4 regions of the Shinella sp. HZN7 genome follow, and region 4 is predicted to be linked to each of the others. Evidence: predicted binding sites of a transcription regulator. Region 4 holds the regulator's gene; each other region holds the start of a gene.
What was found. The regulator LexA, encoded in region 4, represses DNA repair genes until DNA is damaged. The targets are predictions, from matches to a motif close to TGTTCNNNNTGTGTTCNG.

Region 1 (4,257 bases), 980 kb from region 4:
TGCAGCCGGCAGGGGCCGATATCCGTGATGGCTCTGCGGTGCACTTCGGTGGCGTAGCCGGCATGGATGGCGAAGCCGTAGCCGGGATAGGTGTCCTCGGCGCGGGCCATCATGCGGTCGCGCATCACCTTGGCGACGATGGAGGCGGCGGCGATGGAGAGTGAGCGGGCATCGCCCTTGACGACGGCGCGGCCCTCGCAGGCAAGGCCGGGCGGCACGTCGCGGCCATCGGCCAGCACGAGTTTCGGCGCGACCTCCAGACCCGCGACGGCGCGGCGCATGGCATCAAGGCTCGCCTTGCGGATGTCGATGGCATCGATGCGGCGCGACGAGCTGGAGGCGACGGAGACGAAGGCCGACTGCAGGATCAGGGTGAACAGCACCTCGCGCCTGGCGGCATTGAGCTGCTTGGAATCGTTGAGGCCGCCGGGGATGTTATCCGGGTCGAGCACCACGGCGGCGGCGACGACGGGACCTGCCAGGGGGCCGCGGCCGGCCTCGTCCGTGCCGGCCACCGGCCAGATGCCGCGCTTCAGGGCAGCGGTTTCCATCTGGAAATCCGGCCCTTCGGGCAGGTCGAAAAGAAGGCGGGAATCGGAGGATGCGGTACGGGACATGCGGCGAACCTCGCACATCCATCCGATTCCCTGCAAGCCCTCCGGCAGGAGGCGGACGCCGGAGGAGCGCCGGTGTGCCCCGGGGAAAGGCAGACCGGAAGAAGAGGCCGGGCGCGGGCGCCCGGCGGGGTTTCGTTTTCGCAGCTCTCCGGTTCAGGCCGAACCGGATGGGCTGGATTTCCCGGCGCCGTCAGTCCTTTCGGGAAAGCCGGGCCTGCTTTCCCCTGACGAATGCCGGCGGGGCGAGGAGCAAGGCCCCTCCCGCCTCACAGCAGCGAGAGCTGCACGCCGCTGCCCGAGGGCGGCACGAACTGGTCGCAGGCAAGGCTGCGGCGGGTGCGGGTCAGCTCCAGCCGCTTGGCCGTCATCTCGAAGCGGCGGGCGATCTGCCAGGCATAGGGACCGGCGCCCTTCATGCGCTTGCCGAACTCGGCGTCGTAATCCTTGCCGCCGCGCATGGAGCGCACCAGCGACATGACATGGCGGTAGCGGTCCGGGTAGTGGCGCAGCAGCCAGTCGCGGAAGAGGGGGCTCACCTCCAGCGGCAGGCGGAGCAGCACATAGCTCGCCTCCAGCGCGCCGGCGGCCTTGCCCGAATCGAGCACGCGCTCGATCTCGTGGTCGTTGAGGCCGGGAATGATCGGCGCCATCATGATGGCGACGGGAATGCCGGCCTGCGAGAGCGTGCGGATGGCCTCCAGCCGGCGCGGCGGGGTGGCGGCGCGCGGCTCCATGGTGCGGGCGAGCTTGCGGTCGAGCGTGGTGACGGAAAGCCCCACCCAGGCGAGGCCCCGTGCCGCCATGCGCGCGAGGATGTCGATGTCGCGCAGCACGAGCGCCGACTTGGTGACGATCGAGACCGGATGATTGGCCGCGTCCAGCACCTCGAGGATCTGCCGCATGATGCGCCATTCCTTCTCGATCGGCTGGTACGGATCGGTGTTGGTGCCGATCGCGATGACGCGCGGCTTGTAGCCGGGCTTGGAAAGCTCCCGTTCCAGCAGCTTCGGCGCGTCCGGCTTGGCAAACAGCCGTGCCTCGAAATCGAGGCCGGCGGACAGGCCCATGAAGGCATGGGTCGGCCGGGCGAAGCAGTAGATGCAGCCGTGCTCGCAGCCGCGATAGGGATTGATCGAGCGGTCGAAGGGAATGTCGGGCGATTCGTTGCGCGTGATGATGGTGCGCGGCTTTTCCACCTGCACCTCGGTGCGGAAGGGCGGCAGTTCCTCCAGCGTCTGCCAGCCGTCGTCGACCGTCTCGCGCGTCACCGGCTCGAAGCGGCCGGTGAAGTTGAGGCCCGCGCCCCGGCCGCGCCGGCGCTCGCTGTCGACGCGCATGCCCGTCTCGGCCATCAGCGCTTCGGCAATGTCTTTCGCATGGCCGGGCGCAAGCGCGCCCTGCCTCAGGCTGGCCAGATCGTTCATGAGTGTCTCCGCCGGGGGCAGGCCCCGATTCAATGATTATATTCCTATCGCGCAAATGAGAACAATGCAAGAACAAATTTCGGGGCGCCGCTAACCATGCCGCCTAACCATGCGGGAAACTTCGCGGGTTCCCGCGGTGGCAATCGATGCTGCAATGCGGTATGGGAGGACATGCTGACCATCATCATGGAATGCCGGGACAACGAGGCCGAGCTTGCGCAGACATTGTCGGCGCTGGTTTCCGGCGCCGTCGAGGGCGTCGTGCGCGACGTGATCGTGCTCGACCACGGCTCGCGCGACGGCTCCTCCAAGGTGGCGGACGCCGCCGGTTGCCGCTTCCTGACGAGCTGGGACATGAAGGACGTGGTGCGTTCGGCCCGCGGCGACTGGCTGCTGCTGCTGGAGCCGGGCGCCCGGCCGCTGTCGGGCTGGGTGGACGCGGTCGTCGACCATGTGTCGGTCAACCGCAATCCGGCGCAGTTCCTCGGCTCGCGCAGCCATCGCCGGCCGTTCTTCCAGCGCCTTGCGCGCCGCCGCGCGCCGCTGGAACAGGGCTACCTCGTCAGCAAGCGCCAGGCCTCGGCCGCGGTGCGCACCGGCATGACGCTCGCCGACATCGCCACGGGCGCCGGCGTGCGCCGGCTGGCCGTGGAGCTGGTTCCCGCCTGGGCCGTGAAGGCCATGCGGGCGGGGATCGATTGAGCCAGGGCAGGAAATTCATCGCGGAACAGGCCGGTGCGCCGGGCAGCGCGATTGCGAAATCGGCGCCGGCATCGATGTAACGCTACGCCCCCCGGAGGGGAGCGGGTCAGCCGGCCGTGCGCTTCAGGTGCTCGTCGAGCCGCGGCATGATTTCCACGAAGTTGCAGGGCATGTGGCGATAGTCGAGCTGCGCCTTCAGGATGCCGTCCCAGGCGTCCTTGCAGGCCCCGGGCGACCCCGGCAGCGCGAAGATGAAGGTGGCGTTGAGAACGCCGCCGGTCGCGCGCGACTGGATCGTCGAAGTGCCGATCTTGTCGTAGGAGATGCGGTGGAAGACCTCGGAAAAGCCGTCCATGCGCTTTTCGAACAGCGGCTCCAGCGCCTCAGGCGTCACGTCGCGGCCGGTAAAGCCCGTGCCGCCCGTGGTGATGACCACGTCCACCGCGTCGTCGCGCGTCCAGGCTTCCACCTTGGCGCGGATCGCGGCCACGTCGTCCGTCACGATGGCGCGGTCGGCAAGGCGGTGTCCGGCCTCCCTGATGCGCGCGACCAGCGTATCGCCGGACCGGTCGGTGTCGAGGGTGCGCGTGTCGGAGACGGTGAGCACGGCGATGCCGACCGGAATGAAGGGCCTCGTCTCGTCAATATGCGCCATCGTCGGCTCCCTTGCCTTGCGCTTCCAGCGTGCTCGTGGCGGTGAAAAACCAGTGCGGGTGCCGGTGCGAGAGCGCCGCCGCCGCGGTCTCGGCAGCCGCGTCCGTATCGTATAGCGCAAAGCAGGTCGCGCCGGAACCGGACATGCGCACCAGGCCGGCGCCGGTGGCCGCAAGGCTTTCGGAGATCGCGGCGATCTCGGGGCAGAGCCGGCGGGCAGGGGGCTCCAGGTCGTTGCGCAGGCGCGCAAGCGCTTCCGCCCAGCCGGCAGCGCCCGCAAGGGCGAGCGGCGGGTTGCGCCGGGAGGCAAGCGCCTGGAAGACGGCCGGCGTCGAAATGCCGACGAGCGGATTGGCCAGCACGATGGGAAGGGCCGGCAGGGCGACGGGGGTGATCGCCTCGCCGACGCCGCGCGCGCGCAGCGGGCGGCTGGCAAGGCACATCGGCACGTCGGCGCCGAGGCCGAGGGCAAGCGCATCCAGCCCGTCGGCGGGCAGCTCCGCCTTCCACAGCGAGATGAGGCCGCGCAGCGTCGCGGCGGCATCCGCCGAGCCGCCGCCTATGCCGGAGGCGATGGGCAGGTTCTTTTCGAGATGGATGTGCACGGGCGGGGCCGCCTGCCCGTTCGGGGCGAGCGCCGCGCGCAGCCGGTCTCGCGCGCGGATGACGAGGTTGTCGGCCTCGGCCGAAAGCGCCCCGCAGAAGCGGCCGGACAGGGTGAAGCGGTCCTCGGCCGCCGGCGCAAGGCCGATGCGGTCGCCGAAGGCGGTGAAGGTCACGAGGCTGTCGAGGAGGTGATAGCCATCCTCGCGCCGGCCGGTGACGGCGAGCGCGAGGTTGATCTTGGCCGGGGCCGGCTC
Region 2 (4,257 bases), on a different replicon from region 4:
TTTATTTCGGGATTCTCAACGCCACAGCCAATCCGTCCCTCCAGGTCATCACGCGGATCAGCACGAATTTGAAGGTTCCACTGCAAGAGTTGATGATGGGCATTAAATCCAGCGACGGCTGAGTTTCATGGCATGCGCGGCTGAACCGGCCCGGCACTGCTGTTGCGGTTTCCGTAAATTATAATTTATCATCCTCCCATGCGCTTCGCACCGGACATGGCGTTCGGGCCAAAAGGGATGAGAATCTTGAAATACCCGCTGATTTCGGCGCTGCTCCTGACGGCGTCCGCGGCATGGGCTGCGGACAATCCGATGTGGCGTAGCGGCTTTACCTGGTCCTGCACGTTTTCGACGGTCATTCGATGCGAGCGGGCGACCGATTGCGCATCGCGCGGGGAGGCCGGCACGATCGCGGTGGCCTATCGCGAGAACCAGCTGGTCGACGCGGAAGGAAAGGCCCATTCGATCAAACGTCACTATGTTCAGACCGTCGCCGGCAGTCCGATCGGGAGCGAGGTGAAAATCGAGCTCGACACGAACGAGGTGATCTGGCTTTCACCGGCTGATGCGGCCGGGACATTTTCGGACAACTGGATCGGCGCGATGCTATCGCCGAAAGCTGGTGTGATCGTGCAGGAGCTTCGGCCGCTCATTTGCAAACCAGGGAGCAAACCAGAGTAAGTGGTGCTGCCCGCGGGCCGTCTTATCAGTGAGGGCCTTTGCAACTTCTTTGATGATTTTGGCCGTCCCAATCGCTATCTTGCTGCGGCCACTCATGACCGTGGGTCGGAATTCTTAGGTCTAAAAACTCGTTTTCGTCGAACTTCAGCGGGCAAATTGAGTTCATGAAAATCCCGCGAAAGCGGCAGTTTAGTCCTTGGGCGGTCATTCGTGAACTGTTTCAGGGACCTTTATAAACTCTTTGCAGAAAAATATCCCATTGATTTTTAAATCATAAATGCAATAAAGTCCCTCAACTGCTCTCCAACTGTCTCTAGAGATAGATTTGTCTAGCGACTAAATTTTTCGCATAAACGCGGAAATCGCCCCACGACTTACGGAGCGCAGGTGATGCAGGACTCGATTGTTGAAGTGACGAAGAGCGTCTCGGGTCTTCCTATTGAAACCTTGCTTGGGCTGATTGCCCTTGGCGCATTCGGCCTGGCCGCATTCGCGATCTATGCGGTGGGAGTTAATCCAAGCCAGTTGCTCCAGGTGGTGCAGACATTCTGCATCACGGCGCGCAATGATCGGCTGCCGGCCGCAGTCACCACAACAATCTGCGGCACGCCGTTAGCGCTACCTTCCGCAAACAGGGACGCAGGGTCATAGGTCCACTCGATGACGCGTCCATTTTTTGCAACATGGCGAATATGATGGGCGGTAAGTTCCCCATGTTTGATTGCATCCGCCACCTCTCCGAGAATCTTACCATCGTCGGGGCGGGCGGATTGATCAGGTGCGACCGTTTTTGCTGAGAGTTGCTTGTAAATATCCAGTTTGTCCAAGCCATGAAGTGCCGGATGCTTCCGGTTAACGGCAACTTCGGCAAAGTGGTGCAGGAAAACGGCTGCGACCATGCTCCGCCGCAACGCCTCGTAGGCTGCGTCCCGCGCCGCCTCTGCATCTTGTCGTGTTTCAAGAGCGGCAGCGCGATCCTCTGCACCCAAGAATTCCATGACGGAAGCCAGCACAATGCGCTCCCAATGGTTTACCAGTACTAATCCGCCCACGCATCGCCCCACTCTCTGTCGCATCTGAGAACAAGATATAAACGTGGCGTTATATCATGTCACATAAGTTTCATTATGGAACTAAGTTATTGATTATGTTTGTATAACCATCCCCTGACATCAGTAGGCGATCACCTTGAAAGCGCTGAAACTACCTTCGTCCGTCGCCTCGACATATTTATAACCGGCATTCGTCTTGACGGAGGCTCTCGCGAGCTCGCGGCGCCTTATCGCCTCCCACACCTGCGCGTACACCTGTTCGCCCTCATCACCACAGGGTTCAAGCACCATGAGGTGACGGGCCGCTTCATATAGAAAGGCCTGCTTCTTCACCTCGCTCTCCGCGCGAAGGTAATAGACCCACAAAAGGCATGCGCGATGAAGGTCATTGAAGCTCGGGTCATCCGGCTCGGGCAAAGGCTCAGGAACAAACTGCTTCATCAACACCATCGAAATAGCGGACGCGGTCAAGGCGCGCGCCTCACCTCGCCTTTACGCAAGAAATTAGCACGGAGTTCGTTCGCTAATCCAGCACCGCGCCTGTCGCGGCGCTTTATTCAGTTCACGATTGCACGCCCGGACCGACCATTTTTCCAGCATAAAGGGCAAAGGGCGGCCAGCATAATCTTCCAGGACTTCCTCACCGCGGATCGGCGAATGAGACCGCGCCGACCGTCGTGTCGCTGATCTACAGGGTTTCAATTTGGCGAATGCGCTGATACGTTCTTTGTATGTTCCCGCTTCCACGTTATCCCCTAATTCGGCGGCGGGCTCGGAAATCTCTTCTCAAAGCTATGGACGAATGGCAGCGGCTCATCTCGAAAAACTCAACGACCGGCAGCGCGAGGCGGTCGAGCACGGTATCGGCCTGCCGGATGGGAAGATCGGCGGCCCGCTGCTGATCATCGCCGGCGCGGGCAGCGGCAAGACCAACACGCTGGCGCACCGCGTCGCGCATCTGATCGTCAATGGCGCTGATCCGCGCCGTATACTGCTGATGACCTTTTCGCGGCGGGCGGCGTCCGAGATGGCGCGCCGTGTGCAGCGCATCTGCCGGCAGGTGCTCGGTGACAACGCAGCCGTCATGACCGACGCGCTGGCCTGGGCCGGCACCTTCCATGGCATCGGCGCCCGGCTCTTGCGCATGTATGCCGAGCAGATCGGTCTCAGCGTCGATTTCACCATCCATGACCGCGAGGATAGCGCCGACCTGATGAACCTCGTCCGGCATGACCTTGGCTTTTCTGCAAAGCAGAGCCGGTTCCCCACAAAGAGCACCTGCATCGCCATCTATTCCCGCGTGGTCAATTCCGAGGCTTCGATCAAGGAGATCCTGAAATCGTCCTATCCATGGGTGCTGGAATGGGAAGAGGAGTTGAAGCAGCTCTTCGCCGCCTACGTTGAAACCAAGCAGGCACAGAACGTTCTGGACTACGACGACTTATTGCTCTACTGGGCGCAGATGGTTTCCGAGCCGGAGCTGGCCGAGGACGTCGGCAACCGCTTCGACCACATCCTTGTCGATGAATACCAGGACACCAATCGCCTGCAGGCGTCGATCCTGATGTCTCTGGCGCCCGGCGGCCGCGGCCTGACTGTCGTCGGCGACGACGCGCAGTCGATCTATTCCTTCCGCGCTGCGACCATCCGCAACATCCTGGATTTTCCGAAAGAATTCTCGCCGAAGCCGGCCGATGTCATAACGCTCGACCGCAACTATCGCTCGACCCAGCCGATCCTGGCTGCGGCCAACGGTGTCATCGAACTGGCGCGGGAACGCTATACGAAAAATCTCTGGACCGACCGCGCCTCCGAGCAACGGCCCATGCTGGTCACCGTCAAGGACGAGGTGGACCAGGCCGCCTATATCGTCGAGCAGGTGCTCGCCAACCGCGAAATCGGCCTCACCTTGAAGCAGCAGGCGGTGCTGTTCCGCACCTCCAGTCACAGCAGCGCGCTGGAAATCGAACTGACGCGGAGAAACATTCCCTTTGTCAAATTCGGCGGTCTCAAATTCCTCGACGCCGCGCACGTCAAGGACATGCTGGCGGTCATGCGGTTTAGCCAAAACCCGCGCGACCGGGTTGCCGGCTTCCGGGTGCTGAAGTTGTTGCCAGGTATCGGGCCGCAGACGGCCGGCAAGATCCTCAACACGATTGCCGCCGACCCCGAGCCCTTGCAGTCGCTCGCCGAAATTCCGCCACCGGCAAAAACCGGCGACGACTGGGGCGCCTTCGTGACGTTGGTCTCGGCGCTACGAAAGGCGGAGGCAGGCTGGCCGGCGGAGATCGGCACGGTTCGAATGTGGTACGAGCCGCACCTCGAACGCATCCATGAGGACGCCGACACCCGCAAGGATGACCTGCTGCAGCTCGAACAGATCGCCGGCGGCTACGCCAGTCGTGAGCGCTTTCTCACGGAATTGACCTTGGACCCGCCCGATGCGACCAGCGACCAGGCCGGCGTGCCGCTCCTTGACGAAGACTACCTGATCTTGAGCACGATCCATTCGGCCAAGGGCCAG
Region 3 (4,257 bases), 300 kb from region 4:
CGAGGCAAATGCCCAAAATAAAATCCGGCCTGTGGACAATTTCATCACGAGCCGGCCGACTCAGGCGGCGGCAGCCACCACACGGTTGCGGCCCGAACGCTTCGCCTCGTAGAGCGCCGTGTCGGCGCGCTTCAGCAGCGCGTCCGGACTGTCCCCTGCCGGCAGCATGCTGGCAAGGCCGAGCGAGGCGGTGACGGGCAGGAAGACATCCGTGCCGGGCACGCGGAACGGCTCGCGCTCGACGATCGCGCGAAGGCGTTCCGCCACGCCTGCCGCCATCTCGGCCGAGGTATCCGGCATGACCAGGACGAACTCCTCCCCACCGTAACGGCAGGCGAGATCGGCACCGCGCACGGCCGCGCGCACGCGGTTGGCGAATTCACGCAGCACGGCATCGCCGGCATCGTGGCCATGGGTATCGTTGACCAGCTTGAAGCGGTCTATGTCGGTAATGCAGACCGACAGCGGCCGGCCGCGCGCCGTGGCGCGGTCGATCAGGAGCTTCATGTGGTTGTCGAGGTAGCGGCGGTTGTGCAGCCCCGTCAGGCCGTCCGTCACGGCCAGCTCGATCGTCTGGCGCACGCTGGCGCGCAGGCGGTCGTTGCAGCGCTTGCGGCGGATCTGGGTCAAGCTGCGGGCGATCAGCTCGTTCGGGTCGACCGGCCGCATCAGGTAGTCCGTCACGCCGAGATCGAGCGCGCGCACCACCATGTCGTCGTCGCCCTGCTCGGCGATCAGCAGGATCGGCAGGAAGCGCGTGCGCTCCAGCGAACGGAGCTGCGAACACAGGCGCAGCGGATCGTAATCGTCGAAATTGGCGTTGACGATCACCAGCTCGAAATTGCTCTCGGCCGCCTGGAAGAGCGCGGCCTGCGGGTCCGACATGGAGGTGACCTCGGCGATCGGCTTCAGCGCGCGGATGATGCGCTCCTGCGAACTGGCGCGGCCATCGACGAGGAGGATATCGCCCGGCTCGTCGCCGAGCGTGCCATCCAGCCCCTCCTCCAGGGAAATGGCGCGGGCGGTGGCCGCGCGCATGCGCAGCTCGTCCGTCAGCGTCTTCAGCCGCACGAGGCTCTTCACCCGCGACATGAGCTGCAGGTCGTTGACCGGCTTGGTGAGGAAATCGTCGGCGCCGGCCTTGAGGCCGCGCACGCGGTCGGAGGGCTGGTCGAGCGCCGTCACCATCACGACCGGGATATGGGCCGTGCGCGGATTGGCCTTCAGCCGCTCGCAGACCTCGAACCCATCGATGCCGGGCATCATGATGTCGAGCAGGATCAGGTCGACCTGGGTGCGCTCGCACATGGCGAGCGCCTCATAGCCGTTCTCGGCCGTCAGCACGTCGAAATATTCCGCAAGCAGCCGCGCCTCGAGCAGCTTCACATTGGCCGGAATGTCGTCGACGACGAGAATGCGTGCTGTCATGGCCCTGACCTTCGCCTCATGCGTCGCCGAGATAGGTTTTTATGGTCTCGATGAATTTCGGAACGGAGATCGGCTTGGAGACATAGGCCTCGCAGCCGCCCTGGCGGATTCGCTCCTCGTCGCCCTTCATCGCGAAGGCCGTCACCGCGATCACCGGGATGACATGGAGCTCGTCGTCCTCCTTCAGCCACTTGGTGACCTCGAGGCCCGAGACCTCGGGAAGCTGGATGTCCATCAGGATCAGGTCCGGCCGGTATTTGCGGGCGAGATCAAGGGCTTCCATACCATTCCTTGTCTGGATGGTCGTATAGCCGGACGCCTCGATGAGATCCCGGAAGAGCTTCATGTTGAGCTCGTTGTCCTCGACAATCATCACCTGCTTGGGCATCGTGCGTCCCTGTTCCTCTCGCCGGCCTTGCAACCTTCCGGGGGATCGATAAGTTGCGGCAAAGCCGAAATCACCCAGCCTGTCCGCAGCAACGTTAGCGCGATTTGGTTGATTAAAAGGTAAATTTCCCGAGGGAAAACGATGAAAAGCCAAAAAGATACACCCGCGGTCGCCGATGCGGAGGCGACCGCCGTCGCCATCCTCGGCTGGCTTGCCGGCGAACCGGAATTGCTCTCGCGTTTCCTCTCGCTCACCGGCGTCGCGCCCACCGAGGTGCGCAATGCCGTCGACGATCCCGGCTTCCTCGCCGGCGTCGTCGGCTTCCTGATGGACCACGAGCCGACGCTTCTCGCCTTCAGCGCGGCGACGGGCGTCACGCCGGAGGCGGTGGTGCGTGCCCATGCCATCCTCTCCGGGCCGTATGGCAGCGACGATTTCTGAACGGGCGATTCGCGAGGATCGCCGCGCGCCTGCCTGTGCGTCGTCATGCAATCACCTCCCGCGACTATTGAGACTCGTGAACTTAAGCAGTAATGTCGCGATGTTCAATATTTGTTCCATACGATGAGCATCGCCGACACGCGTTTTCCGGGCTTCTGCCGCGACTGCCTTGCCGGGCAGGCGGCCAACCTGCGCCGTTGCCGCGCCTGTGGCAGCCCCCGCCTCGTCTATCACGACGAGCTCTACGGCCTGACACTCGCCCATATCGACTGCGACGCCTTCTATGCCGCGATCGAGAAGCGCGACAATCCTGATCTCGCCGACAAGCCGGTCATCATCGGCGGCGGAAAGCGCGGCGTCGTTTCCACCGCCTGCTATGTCGCGCGCATTCACGGCGTGCGCTCGGCCATGCCGATGTTCAAGGCGCTGGAGGCCTGCCCCAACGCGGTCGTCATCAGTCCGAACATGGAGAAATACGTCGCCGTGGGCCGCCAGGTGCGCACGATGATGCAGGAGCTGACGCCGCTGGTGCAGCCGCTTTCCATCGACGAAGCCTTCCTGGAACTGAAGGGCACGGAGCGCCTGCACCACGATCCGCCCGCCCGCGTGCTGGCCCGCTTCGCCCAGCGCGTCGAGAAGGAGGTCGGCATCACCATCTCGATCGGCCTTTCCTATTGCAAGTTCCTCGCCAAGGTGGCCTCGGACCTCAACAAGCCGCGCGGCTTTTCCATCATCGGCGAAGCCGAGGCGCTCGGCTTCCTGCGCGACAAGCCGGTACGCCTTATCTGGGGCGTCGGCAAGGCCTTTGCCGAGACGCTGGAGCGCGACGGCATCCGCACCGTCGGCCAGCTCCAGACCATGGAGGAAACCGACCTGATGCGCCGCTACGGCGTGATGGGCAAGCGGCTCTTCAACCTTTCGCGCGGGCAGGACGACCGCGAGGTGCAGCCCAACGACCCGGCCAAGAGCGTCTCGGCCGAAACCACCTTCTTCGACGACATTTCAAGCTATGACGAACTGGTGGCGCACCTGCGCCGCCTCAGCGAGAAGGTGGCCGCGCGCCTGCGCAAGTCGGGCATTGCCGGCCACACGGTCGTGCTCAAGCTGAAGACGGCCGATTTCAAGGGCCGCACGCGCAACCGCAAGCTCGAAGACCCGACCATGCTGGCCGACCGCATCTTCCGCACCGGCATGGAACTCCTGCGCAAGGAGGTGGACGGCACCAAGTACCGGCTGATCGGGATCGGCGTCAGCGACCTTGCCGATCCCGGCCGCGCCGACCCGCCGGACCTCGTCGATCCCGCCGCCGCCCGCCGCGCCGCGGCGGAGGCGGCGATGAACACGCTGCGCGACAAGTTCGGCAAGGCGAGCGTGGAGACCGGTTACACGTTCGGCAAATCCGGCCCCGCGCGTTTTCACGAAAAGTTGACATTCAAGACCGCCGGGAAAATCGACGGTCCTTCCGAATAAATCCCTGCAGGCCGGCGTTCTTGACTGCATCGGGATGGCACAGATCGGGGGATCGTCTGCGTGCATCAAGCCTTCCTTAAACCGGATGCACTACGCTTCCCGCCGGTTTGTATTGCGTACGGATGGGTCACATGACGTTTCGCCTTGTTACCGGCATGAGCATAGTGGGCCTGATGCTGAGCTGCGCCACGGCGCTCGGCGGCACGCTCGAAGGTCCGCTCCAGATCATGGTGTCGAAGGACCTGCAGGAATTGAAGGTCTATGATGGCGGCGTGGTGGTCGCCACCTCGCGCGTCTCCACCGGCAAGGCGGGACATTCGACGCCGACCGGCATCTTCTCGATCCTCGAGAAGAAGCGCACGCATTTTTCCAATCTCTATGACAGCGCGCCGATGCCCTTCATGCAACGGCTGACCTGGTCGGGCATCGCGCTGCACGCCTCCAACAGCGTGCCCTCCTACCCTGCCTCGCACGGCTGCGTGCGCCTGCCGAACGATTTTGCAAAACGCCTGTTCGGCACGACGCGACGC
Region 4 (4,257 bases):
CCGGCTGACGCAGCCGCCCTTCGACAATTCCGCGATGGACGGCTATGCCGTGCGCCACGCGGATATCGCCGCGCTCGGCGCGATCCTGAGGGTCGCAGGCCTCTCCTCCGCCGGCCACGCCTTCGAAGGCACCGCCGGTCCCGGCGAGGCCGTGCGCATCTTCACCGGCGCCCCGCTGCCGGCCTTCGCCGATACCGTGCTGCTGCAGGAAGATGCCGAGGTGCTGGAAGACGGCCGCATCCGCACCACCTTCCTCACGCCGAAAGGCCGCCACATCCGCCCGCGCGGCCAGGATTTTGCCGAAGGCGAGATCGTCCTGAAGGCCGGGGACGTGCTCGATGCCGGCCGCCTGACGGTCGCGGCGGCCATGAACCATGCGGAACTGACCGTCCGTGCCCGCCCGCGCATCGCCCTGCTCGCCACCGGCGACGAGCTCGTGCCGGCAGGTACGCCGCCCGGCGCCAGCCAGATCATCGCCTCCAACACCTACGGCGTCGCGGCCCTCGCCCGCGCGGCCGGCGCCGAGGTGATCGACCTCGGCATCGTCGCCGACGACAAGGAAGCGATGCTGGCGGCCGTGCGCCACGCGCTGACGCTCGGTATCGACGCCCTCGTCACGCTCGGCGGCGCCTCCGTCGGGGATTTCGACCTCGTGAAGCCCGTGCTCGGCGCGGCCGGCATGGATCTCGACTTCTGGCGAATCGCGATGCGCCCGGGCAAGCCCCTGATGGTCGGCCGCCTCGGCGCCGTCCAGGTCATCGGCCTGCCCGGCAATCCCGTTTCGAGCCTCGTCTGCTCCCACCTCTTCCTCGTCCCTCTCGTGCGCCGTCTTGCCCACCTGCCGGCGAAGAGCCTGGAGCATCCGGCCATCACCGTCGTCCCGCTCAAGGAAAACGACCACCGGCAGGATTATGTCCGCGCGCGCATCACCCGCGGCCCCGCCGGCGAACTGCGCGTCACGCCCCTCGAAAAGCAGGATTCCTCCATGATGAAGGCCTTCGCCACCGCCGAAGGCCTCCTCATCCGCCCGCCGCATGCCCCGGCGGCCCCGCGGGCGCGGCCTGCACGGTCCTGCTCCTGCGCGAACCGTCCGCCTGAACGGTATTATTGTTTCAGCAGCCCCTTGCAGAACACATATGGAACAGATAGTGTCTGTTCTGGATTTGTTTCACGATTCTCGGTGGAGGGGCCATGCTCACGCGGAAACAACAGGAACTCCTCCTGTTCATTCATGAACGGATGAAGGAATCCGGCATTCCCCCCTCTTTCGACGAGATGAAGGATGCGCTGGATCTCGCCTCCAAATCCGGCATCCACCGCCTCATCACGGCGCTGGAAGAGCGCGGTTTCATCCGGCGCCTGCCCAACCGGGCCCGCGCGCTGGAGGTGATAAAGCTCCCCGAAGCCTATACGCAGAGCCTGCAGCCGCGCCGCGGCTTCTCGCCGGCCGTCATCGAGGGCAGCCGCGGCAAGCAGCCGCCCGTCGCCGCCCCGCCGCAGCGCACGCCCGTGGCGGAGGTTTCCTCTTCCGTCTCCGTTCCGGTCATGGGCCGCATCGCCGCCGGCGTGCCGATCTCCGCGATCCAGAACAACACCCATGACATCACCGTGCCGGCCGAGATGATCGGCAACGGCGAACACTACGCGCTGGAGGTCAAGGGCGATTCGATGATCGAGGCCGGCATTCTCGACGGCGACACGGTGATCATCCGCACGGCGAGCAGCGCCAATCCCGGCGAGATCATCGTCGCGCTCGTCGACGACGAGGAGGCCACGCTGAAGCGCTTCCGCCGCAAGGGCGCCTCCATCGCGCTCGAAGCGGCAAACCCCGCCTACGAGACCCGCATCTTCGGGCCGGACCGGGTGAAGATCCAGGGCAAGCTGGTCGGCCTCATCCGCCGCTATCACTGATCCCGGGAACAATTCCAGCAGACGTGCCAAGCGGTCCTGCGTCCGGAATTGCGTTAAAACAAAGAGTTGGAGTGTTCTCGCGGTTCGAGGAAAAGCGGAAATGCTCAAGACGGATCGAAGCTGCCGGTGCGCCAGTCATAGGTGCGGTGGCGGGTCCAGGGCCGGTCGAGGCTTTCCACGGCCGGCAGGATGCGCGCTTCGGAGACGGCGCGGGATGTGTCCCCGTCGGCCGGCTGGATTTCGAGGGCGCCGGTTCGCCTCAGGTGGCGCGCCGTCACAAGGCGCGCGCCGGAGCGGCAGGCCTCCAGCCGCAGGGCCAGGGACACGACGACAAGGTCGGCCGCATCGCAGGCCGTGCCCAGGAAGGCGACGTCGTCCAGGGTGACGATCCGCCAGCCGCTCGGCGAGACGGCGGCGCAGAATGCCTTTGCTTCACAGACGAAACCTTTGCCGGTCCGGGCCGCCGCGAGCGCTGAGACCATGGCATCCTTCGCCTTCTGCCGGTCGGCCTTGCGCCGCGGCCGTTTCTGCCCCGCGGTCATGCCGGTGGTTTCGCCGGCGTCCTCGAGGGTCAGTCCGGCGCTCCTGCGGATCTCCGGTTTCGTGAGATCGCCGAGCCGGAGGGCGCGCCGCCACTGGGCATAGATGAAGTCCGGCGGTCTCGCCCGGTTGGTCGCGACGGTTTCGCCGCGAAGGATGGCGACGAGGCGGCCGTCCTCGGACACCAGCACTTCCGGCGTGGCGCTTGCGACCGGAAAGCAGGCAAGCGCGAGGCCGAGACCGACAAGCAGCGTTCCGGCATGGCGCAGCCGCGTGCGCAGGATGCAGACAAGCCCGCCGCCGAGGCCGACCAGCAGGAACGCGGCCGGCGGAATGCGGCCGGTGACGATCTCGCCCTTCCAGCCTGCAACCCATGTCGACAGCGCGATCATCCAGTCGATGCCCTTGCCCATAATCGCGAAGGGCACGGCATCGAGGCCGAAGGGCATCAGCAGCACGGCGATGAGGCCGAAGGGCATGACGACGGCGCTGATGACGGGCATGGCAAGCAGGTTGCCGGCAAGTCCATAGGCCGGAATGCGATGGAAATGGCCGATGGAATAGATCAGCGTCGAGAACCCGCCGATCAGCGAGGACAGCATGAGCCCGCCGAAGAAGCGCCCGAGCGCGCCGCCGAACAGTTTCAGGCGCTCTCCCCCGCCCTCCCGGCGGACCGGACGCTCGCGCCAGGCCGCATAGCCGGCGACGAGACCGAGCGTTGCGGCATAGGACATCTGGAACCCCGGATTGGTGACGGCAGAGGGTGTCACGGCAAGGATGAGGATCGCCGAGAGCGCCACATTGCGCAGGCTTATCGCCGCGCGGCCGAACAGCACCGCCACCAGCATGATGCAGATCATGATCCAGGAGCGCACCGCGGAGATCGCGCCGCCCGAAACGAGGATGTAGAGCGTGACCATGACGAGCGCGCCGGCAGCGGCGATCTTCTTGGCGGGGTAACGCTCGGAGAACCCCGGGACGAGCGCCATCAGGACACGCGCGCCGACGAGGAAGGTGCCGGCGGCAAGCACCATGTTGAGCCCGGAAATGGCGAGCACATGGGCAAGGCCCGCCTGCCGCAGCGCCTCCACCGTCTGCGCGCCGATCGCCCGCTGCTCGGCCGTCACCAGCGCCGCGGCGATCGCGCCGGCATCGCCGCCGATCCGGCCGCGGATATGCTCGGTGAGGTTGTTGCGCCAGGTCGCGATCTCCTGCCGGATCCGCCCCTCCAATCCCGGCCCGGCCACCGCAATCGCGGTCGGCGCGCGATAGAAATAGCCGACAGCGCCGGTGCCGGCGAAATAGGCATCGAAGGCGAAGTCGTTGAGGCCGGACAGCGCCGGGCCGGAGGGCGGCCCGAGCCGCGCCCGCCCGGTTATGCCGCCGCCGATCGGGATCGGCGTGTGCCGGCTGCGGGCCAGGAGCGTCACCATGCCGGGCGGCCGCTTCAGCACCGGGTCGCGCGTCGCCTCCAGTGCGATGCGGTAGCGGATCGCACCCCGCTCGTCGCTTTCGCGCGCCAGCACCCGCCCGCTGATCTCGGTGGTGACAGGCGCGTCGAGCAGGACCGTTGCGAGCCGGGCGCTTTCGAGCGCCGCCAGCAGCATGCCCACTGGAACGAGCAGCGCGGCGCCGGCCGCAAGCGCGATCCAGTCCTCGCGATGGCGAAGGCGCCAGGCCGGCCAGAGCGCGAGCGCAATGACGAAAAGCGTGGTGGCAAGCGGCGGATCGGTGGCGGCGGCGAACCAGAGCGCCGCCCCCGCGCCGAGGAAGACCGGAACGAAAAGGAAGAAGTGGCCATGCGCC

Region 1: a site for LexA is predicted at 2,099-2,116, ahead of shn_RS03865 (PA0069 family radical SAM protein). Genes of this name have one in related genera too.
Region 2: a site for LexA is predicted at 2,455-2,472, ahead of shn_RS31025 (ATP-dependent helicase). Genes of this name have one in related genera too.
Region 3: a site for LexA is predicted at 2,359-2,376, ahead of shn_RS07145 (DNA polymerase IV). Genes of this name have one in related genera too.

What each region holds. Positions count from the first base shown of each region.
Region 1 covers NZ_CP015736.1:800,591-804,847, forward strand. Annotated here, with positions in the region: gene shn_RS03860 (ribonuclease HII) at 1-635, opposite strand, end outside; gene shn_RS03865 (PA0069 family radical SAM protein) at 884-2,041, opposite strand; gene shn_RS03870 (hypothetical protein) at 2,213-2,743, shown strand; gene moaB (molybdenum cofactor biosynthesis protein B) at 2,850-3,398, opposite strand; gene shn_RS03880 (4-(cytidine 5'-diphospho)-2-C-methyl-D-erythritol kinase) at 3,385-4,257, opposite strand, start outside.
Region 2 covers NZ_CP015742.1:17,565-21,821, forward strand. Annotated here, with positions in the region: gene shn_RS31000 (helix-turn-helix domain-containing protein) at 1-122, shown strand, start outside; gene shn_RS31005 (hypothetical protein) at 247-681, shown strand; gene shn_RS36125 (hypothetical protein) at 1,179-1,694, opposite strand; gene shn_RS31020 (hypothetical protein) at 1,854-2,204, opposite strand; gene shn_RS31025 (ATP-dependent helicase) at 2,536-4,257, shown strand, end outside.
Region 3 covers NZ_CP015736.1:1,484,661-1,488,917, reverse strand. Annotated here, with positions in the region: gene shn_RS07160 (PleD family two-component system response regulator) at 61-1,428, opposite strand; gene shn_RS07155 (response regulator) at 1,445-1,816, opposite strand; gene shn_RS07150 (DUF3572 domain-containing protein) at 1,958-2,257, shown strand; gene shn_RS07145 (DNA polymerase IV) at 2,381-3,727, shown strand; gene shn_RS07140 (L,D-transpeptidase family protein) at 3,859-4,257, shown strand, end outside.
Region 4 covers NZ_CP015736.1:1,781,751-1,786,007, reverse strand. Annotated here, with positions in the region: partial or broken gene glp (gephyrin-like molybdotransferase Glp) at 1-1,098, shown strand, start outside; gene lexA (transcriptional repressor LexA) at 1,192-1,911, shown strand; gene shn_RS08645 (ComEC/Rec2 family competence protein) at 2,016-4,257, opposite strand, start outside.